One region of the Arthrobacter sp. PAMC 25486 genome, then DNA from elsewhere that is predicted to be linked to it. Evidence: riboswitches for the same ligand, from Rfam matches in the RefSeq annotation. Region 1 holds a riboswitch; each other region holds the start of a gene.
What was found. A riboswitch is a leader RNA that binds a small molecule or an ion and turns the genes downstream of it on or off. The one in region 1 is predicted to bind thiamine pyrophosphate.
Positions count from the first base shown of each region.

Region 2: it holds a riboswitch for thiamine pyrophosphate, as region 1 does, so the genes downstream of both, art_RS14030 (ECF transporter S component) here and thiO (glycine oxidase ThiO) in region 1, are expected to answer to the same signal.
Region 3: it holds a riboswitch for thiamine pyrophosphate, as region 1 does, so the genes downstream of both, art_RS17210 (3-oxoacyl-ACP reductase) here and thiO (glycine oxidase ThiO) in region 1, are expected to answer to the same signal.

Region 1 is NZ_CP007595.1:1,893,843-1,896,100, reverse strand. It holds gene putP (sodium/proline symporter PutP) at 1-293, shown strand, start outside; gene thiE (thiamine phosphate synthase) at 396-1,055, opposite strand; TPP riboswitch at 1,100-1,222, shown strand; gene thiO (glycine oxidase ThiO) at 1,217-2,258, shown strand, end outside.
Region 2 is NZ_CP007595.1:3,061,882-3,064,139, reverse strand. It holds gene art_RS14035 (ABC transporter ATP-binding protein) at 1-180, opposite strand, end outside; gene art_RS14030 (ECF transporter S component) at 183-833, opposite strand; TPP riboswitch at 880-997, opposite strand; gene art_RS14025 (DUF4235 domain-containing protein) at 1,163-1,423, shown strand; gene mnhG (monovalent cation/H(+) antiporter subunit G) at 1,618-1,977, opposite strand; gene art_RS14015 (monovalent cation/H+ antiporter complex subunit F) at 1,974-2,249, opposite strand; gene art_RS14010 (Na+/H+ antiporter subunit E) at 2,246-2,258, opposite strand, start outside.
Region 3 is NZ_CP007595.1:3,795,081-3,797,338, forward strand. It holds gene art_RS17200 (MarR family winged helix-turn-helix transcriptional regulator) at 1-396, shown strand, start outside; TPP riboswitch at 1,128-1,221, shown strand; gene art_RS17210 (3-oxoacyl-ACP reductase) at 1,294-2,058, shown strand; gene art_RS17215 (LLM class flavin-dependent oxidoreductase) at 2,061-2,258, shown strand, end outside.

The sequences.
Region 1 (2,258 bases):
CCGGCTTCGGTGCAGCGTTCGGCCCGATTGTGCTGCTGAGCCTTTACTGGCGCAAACTCACGGCCAAGGGCGCCCTCGTCGGCATGATTGTGGCGACGGTGACGGTGTTTGTGTGGGGCAAGACGCCAGTGCTGCATGACGCGATGTATGAAATCGTGCCCGCATTTATCGTGAACCTGCTGGTCGCCGTCATTGTTTCCCGGTACACCTACAAGGAGAACTCCGTGATCGAGGGCGAATTCGACGCCATGCTGGAAGATTCCGCCCCGAGCAAGGTCGCAGCCAACAGCTGAACCGGGCGGGACGGCAGCGCCGGTTTCCGGAACGGGGATGGATTTTGAGGTCGCCCAGCGACCGAGGAAATCTTACTGCCCGCGAGGAAACCGACGCGGACGCTACCCCAGCGCAGGCAGGCGGGAGAGCAAGGCCTGGGCGGCCGCCGTCGGATCTTCGGCGTGGGTGATGGCGCGAACAACAACAATCCGGGAAGCTCCGGCGTCGACCACCTGGTCCACAGTGGACAAATCCACCCCTCCGATCGCGAACCACGGCTTCGTCGTGCCGAGCGAGGCGGCGTGTTCCACGAGGGAGAGCCCGACGGCGGCCCGGCCCGGTTTGGTGGGGGTGGCCCACAGCGGGCCCACGCAAAAGTAGTCGGCCTCGGAGGCTGCCGCGGCGGAAGCCTGAGCAGGATCGTGGCAGGACAGCCCGATTGAAATCGCAGGCCCAACGAGCGAGCGGGCGGCCGGCAGTGGCAGGTCCTGCTGGCCCACATGGAACACGGGGGCTCCGCTGAGCGCGGCGATGTCGGCCCGGTCATTCACGGCCCACAACTTGCCAAACTCGGCCGCAACGGAGCGCAACACAGCAAGTTTTTCCAGCTCTTCGGCAGCCTCGATGGACTTGTCGCGCAACTGGATGATGTCCACACCACCGGCATACGCCGCCCGTAGGAAATCGGCAAAGTCACCTTGATCGGCGCGGGAATCCGTACACAAATACAGGCGGGCGGAGGCCAGGTCGGGGACAGCGGACGGTGCGGCGGAAGCGGACATGGCGTCATGGATGGCAGAAGTGCTGTGCATGTCTCATAGACTAGTGCAGTACCGCGGGAGCCAGTGAAGCTGGCTGAGAGGGCGCCGACTACGCCGACCGATTGCGCCTTGAGGGCGCGGAACCTGATCCGGATCATGCCGGCGTAGGGAAGGAGAACATTGTGGCACCCTCCGTGCCTTTGCACTTGAGCCCCGACAAATCAACCACCGGGGTGGCCGTCATCGGCGGCGGCATCGTGGGACTCGGCATCGCCTGGGAGGCCCAGCGTGCCGGCCACACAGTCACCGTGATCGACCCGGCCCCCGCCACCGGCGCCACTTTCGCGGCCGCTGGCATGCTGGCCCCCGTGAGCGAGCTCCACTACCAGGAAGAGCAACTCCTGGACCTCACGCTTGCCGCCGCCGCCCGCTGGCCCGACTTTGCCGCATCCCTGGCCGGCCCCGGTGTTCCGGGTACCGGATTTCGTACGACGCCGACCCTCGTCGTGGGTGCCGACGCTGCGGACCGGCGCGCCCTCGCCGAGCTGCGGGACGTCCAGCGCCGGCACGGGCTCGAGGTCGAGATGCTCACGATCAAGGCGGCCCGGGCGGAGGAGCCGCTGGTGGGCCCGCACATTTCCTGTGCCTTCCGGATCGTGGCCGACCACCAGGTGGACCCCCGCGGAACTGCTGCTGCCATCCGCACCCGGCTGGTCGAGGTTGCCGCTCATCGGGGCGAGTCGGATCCCTTCATTGGCCAGGGTGCTGCGGGACTGTTGTGGGACGGCAGGGGAGTCGAAAAGCGGAGGCGGGTGACCGGCGTCGTGCTTGCCGACGGCACGGAAATCCATGCCCGGGAGGTGGTGGTGGCCAACGGGCTGGACGCCCCGAAACTCCACAACCTGCCGGCTGGGCTCGAGCTGCCGCTGCGCCCGGTGCACGGCGATATTCTGCGCCTGCGCGTGCCCGAACACCTGCGGCCGCTGACCACGGCCACGATTCGCGGCCTGGTGCGCGGGCTCCCCGTGTACATTGTGCCGCGCGAGGACGGCACCGTGGTCATCGGCGCGACCAGCCGCGAGGACCACGGTGCCGGGGTCAGCGCCGGGGGAGTGCACCAGCTTTTGCGCGACGCCCAGGTGCTCCTGCCCGCCGTCGCCGAACTTGAACTACTTGAATGCACGGCCCGCGCCCGCCCCGGAACGCCGGACAACGCCCCGCTGC
Region 2 (2,258 bases), 1.2 Mb from region 1:
GCCGGACGGGCCAAGGAGCAGCACCCGCTCCCCCTCCGCGATCTCCAGATCAAGGCCGTGCACGGCACGTTTGCTGCGTCCGGAGTGTTGCCATCCCCAGCTCTTCGCGCTGATGCGCGCCGGGGCGCCGCCGTTGTGACCGGCAGAATTGTGGGTGGCCGGATAGCCTCGCGCACCCACGGCTACACCACTCGTTCGGTTGCGGCGTTGCGCGAGGGCAGGTTGGCCAGGGCCCCCGTACGTGCCAGTCCGCGAACAGCCAGCCAGGACACCAAGCCGGCAATGATGGTGCCTGAGATCATGGCGAGGATTACGTAGACGAGTTTCCACTCAAACGCCCACGCGATGTTCCACACCAGAGAATCGTTGAGGCCGAGGGCCAGTCCGGCCAGTGCACCGGCCACGAGGGCCACCGGCAGGTTGAACTTTTTGTAACGGAACAGGGCAAAGCCGAGTTCCGCGCCCAGGCCCTGAACGAGTCCGGAGAGCAGCACAGTGAAACCAAAGTGCGTGCCCAGAAGGCCCTCAACACTGGCGGCAATCAGCTCACAGTACAGTGCTGCACCGGGTTTGCGGATCACGAGTCCACCCAGCACGCCGGCGATCAGCCAGCCGCCGCCATAGAGGGCTCCGACGGGCGGGAATGCGACGGTGAAGGCGCTGATCAGGCCGTAACCGGCGGACCAGAGCCAAAAGATGACGCCGAGGGCCACACCGAGAACCGAGACAACAACTATGTCCACCACCCGCCACGTGCTTTTGCCGTTGCCTGAACGTTGCGTGTTTTTTGGGGCGTTTTGTTGGGCTGATGCGCCCGTGAATGACTTGCTCATGTTTCCTCCTTCGCAGGAGGGGCGGCTGCAACGGGATTTCCGCGCAGCCGAAGAGAACTCGACTCCCTTCGCCGGTACTAACCGGAGCAGGTTCGAGGGTCTGCGGCGAACCGCACTCTCAGCGCCGCTACCCAGGTCGGGTGGACGCTCCCCTGTCGTGTTTGAATTGCGGCTTCAGTTTACCCCTGGCTCCTGCCGGGGGCTAATGCATCCGTCATGATGCAAGGTGGCCCCCTTGCCGGCGGCGCCCTCATGAAACTGTCGCAAGGCGTTAGGCTGATCGTAGGCTTTTGCCCGCCATGTCTGGTCACAGAATTCAGGAGTCCATTATGAACATTGTCGTAAAATTGCTCGGTACCGGTGTGAGCCTGGGCGCAGGCTTCGTCGCCAGCAAACTGGTGGACACCGTCTGGGAGAAAAGCACAGGCAACAAGCCGCCCAAGGACGGGGCGGATCTGGAGAACAGCCTGCGTTCGGCGCTGGTCTTCGCGTTGGTGTCCTCTGCTGTGGCAGCCATCATCCAGACCCTCGCCGGTCGCACAACACAAAAGGCCATCGCACGCTTTAGTAAGCACCCCGACGAGGTCTGAGCACCCGCCCGCTTGCATGTGCACTGTCATTCACGTTGAAACAGCAGGTTCCGGCCAGTTTCGGCCGAATACGGCGCCGAACTGGCAGTTGTTGCCCTCCCAGCCCTGTGAGAGGGCTGGGAGAGGGCAACAACTGTCAGTTCGCGGAACGATATTCGGACGAATACCCAAAGGGGTCGCGGGCGGAGGGGTTGCTAGTCCTTGGCGTCGTCGACGGCGGCCGCCACTACCTGGTCCAGCTCGTCAACACTGAGCAGTTCCGGGCGGCGGTGTTTGGTGCGGTAACCCGCCCTGCCCACCATGTGCGCTGAGACTGGAACGGTCAGGAGCTGAAACAGCCAGGCCACCAGGAGGATGGGTAGCAGCGACCACGCCTGCATCTGCAGGCCCAGGGCTGCCAGCATCAGCAGCAGCCCCAGCACCTGGGGCTTGGTGGCTGCGTGCATGCGGCTCAACAAGTCCGGGAAGCGCAGCAGGCCAATAGCGGCCGCAAGGCTCATGGTGGCGCCAACCAAGAGGAAGATTGCCGTCAAGACATCGATGAAAGTGTTCATCCGTCCTCCTTCTTGTGCGCTACAAACCGGGCAACCGTCACCGAGCCGATAAAGCCAATCACCGTCAACACCACCAGCAGTGCCAGGTTGTCCAGGTGTTTGTTCATCGCCATCTCCGTGGCCAGTGCAGCCCCAAAGATGGCCAGTAAAACATCCGCGGCGATGACCCTGTCAAGCAGTGACGGGCCCTTGGCGATGCGGTAGATGGTGCCCGCCGAGGCAAGCGTCAGCAAGGCCGCCACAATCAAAATCACTATCTCCATGGCGCTCATGGTGTCTCC
Region 3 (2,258 bases), 1.9 Mb from region 1:
AAATACATGAAGTTGAACCAGTCGGACATGCGGGCCCTGCACTACTTGATCGTCACGGCCAACACCGAGACAATTGCCACCCCCGGAGCCATTGCCAGCCACCTGAAGATTTCGACGGCGTCAACCACCAAGCTGCTGGACCGGCTGGAGAATGCGGGTCACATCACCCGGGCGCCCCATCCCAGTGATCGCCGTGCCTTGGCCATTTCCATCACGGCCAAAACCCGCCAAGCAGCCATGGACACCGTGGGGCGCCAGCAAGCCAAGCGATTCCATGCGGCAGCACGGCTCAGCTCGGCGGAACGCGATGTGGTCATCCGGTTCCTTGACGACATGACCAAGGAAATCGCTCTTACGGATGAGGCCTGGGCCCAACCTGGCGCCAATTCCGGCTGATCACTGCGCCGGCACGAAGCCGCCAGCTCGCGACCAGGTGGTGGAGCCGGCACGCCGGGCGGGGATCCCGCCAGGCCGTCCGGCACCGCACGAAATGGTCCCAAGCCCACGAGATGATTGATGAACTCACCTCCGGAGGACACCGGGCGCGGGCCCGGACTTCCCCGCTACCCCGACACGGTCCTTGCAGGCCCTGGCCTTGGGGGCCGGGCGGAAAGACCTGCATCAGGTGGCTTGGCACCACGGCACCCCAACCGGTCCCCGCAACGCCAAAGCGGCCACGAAATCACGTTTCCTGGCCATCCGGATCCGCCCGGCCCATCGCGATATCCCGCTGGATGAGGATCATTCCCTGCCCGAGGGTGGATGCTGGTGGCATGGCCCGTGCACGAGCCGGCACCAACCGATTACTGGATCAGCGCCCTGCCCGCCGACACGCCCCTGAAAACTCTCGTCAGGCTCGCCAAGAGCGACAAGCGCATCGAGCATGACTACCGGGAACTAGAGAACGGGCTCGGCCTGGACCGCTTCGAAGGCCGATCCTGCAGCGACCACCACCGCCACCTCACCCCGGTCACCGCGGCCCAACTCTTTTCACCAGAAAGCGGCTCCCCACCCCAAAAGACCGCCAGTTTCCACGGGGCAGCCACAGCAACACTTCGCAACGCTGAGTCGAAGCGGGAGGGCGCAGCGTTGCCTGCCGCCGTCCGAACCGTGGTAGCTTGGGCCGTGGACACGACACGGGGTGCCGCCTGGCGGCTGAGAGTTAGACCCGTTGAACCTGATCTCGATAATCCGAGCGAAGGGATGCCGGTCCTGCAGCAATGACGAAGTGTGCCCTGTGCCTGTCCTTCGCGCATTCCTGGCATCCTTTCGCCCCGCTGAAAGGTGTACGACATGCAAATTAAAGACCAGATTGTACTGATTACCGGAGCCGGCCGCGGACTAGGTGCCGATGTGGCCCGTTCCTTCGCCCGGGAAGGTGCCAGAGTGGTGCTGAACTACCGCAACAGTGAGGCGGCGGCACGGGAACTTGCCGCTGACATCGGATCGGAACACGCCATCGCCTTGCACGCCGATGTCACCCGCGCCGACGCGGTCCAGGCCTTGGTGACTGCCGCAGCCGATCATTTTGGTGCGCCCATCACCACCGTCATTAACAACGCTTTGCCCGATTTTTCCTTTAACGGCGACGGGCGGTCGAAGGCTGACGGCATTGGCTACGGCGAATTTACGGCACAGTTTTCCGGCGTTGTGGGGGGTGCGCTGAACACGATTCAGGCGGTCTTGCCGGGCATGAAGGATGCCGGGTTCGGCGCCATCGTGAATATTGGCACCAACCTGTTTCAAAACCCCGTGGTGCCCTATCACGACTACACCGCGGCCAAAGCTGCTTTGCTGGCACTGACGCGCACCTTCGCTGCCGACCTGGGTCCGTCCAAAATCCGTGTGAACATGGTCTCCGGGGGGTTGCTGCGCACCACCGACGCCTCTGCCGCCACACCCGAGCAGGTCTTCGACTTGATCGCTGGCGGAACACCTCTGCGCAAGGTCACCACGCCGTCCGAATTTGCTGATGCAGTGCTGTTCTTCGCCTCACCTTGGTCCCGGGCCGTGACGGGACAAAACCTCGTGGTCGACGGCGGACTGGTGATGAACTAGTGATGGGAATTGTGGGCGCCACCAGCACGCGGCAAATGCACATCAACGCTTTCCTCTTCGGTGCGGGGCACCACACCATGGGCTGGCGGCATCCGGATTCCAGCGCCGACCGTGTCGGGGAAATATCCTATTTCGAGGAGCTGGCCCAGCTGGCTGAAAGCGGCTGCCTTGACGCGGTCTTCTTCGCCGACGGGCACAGC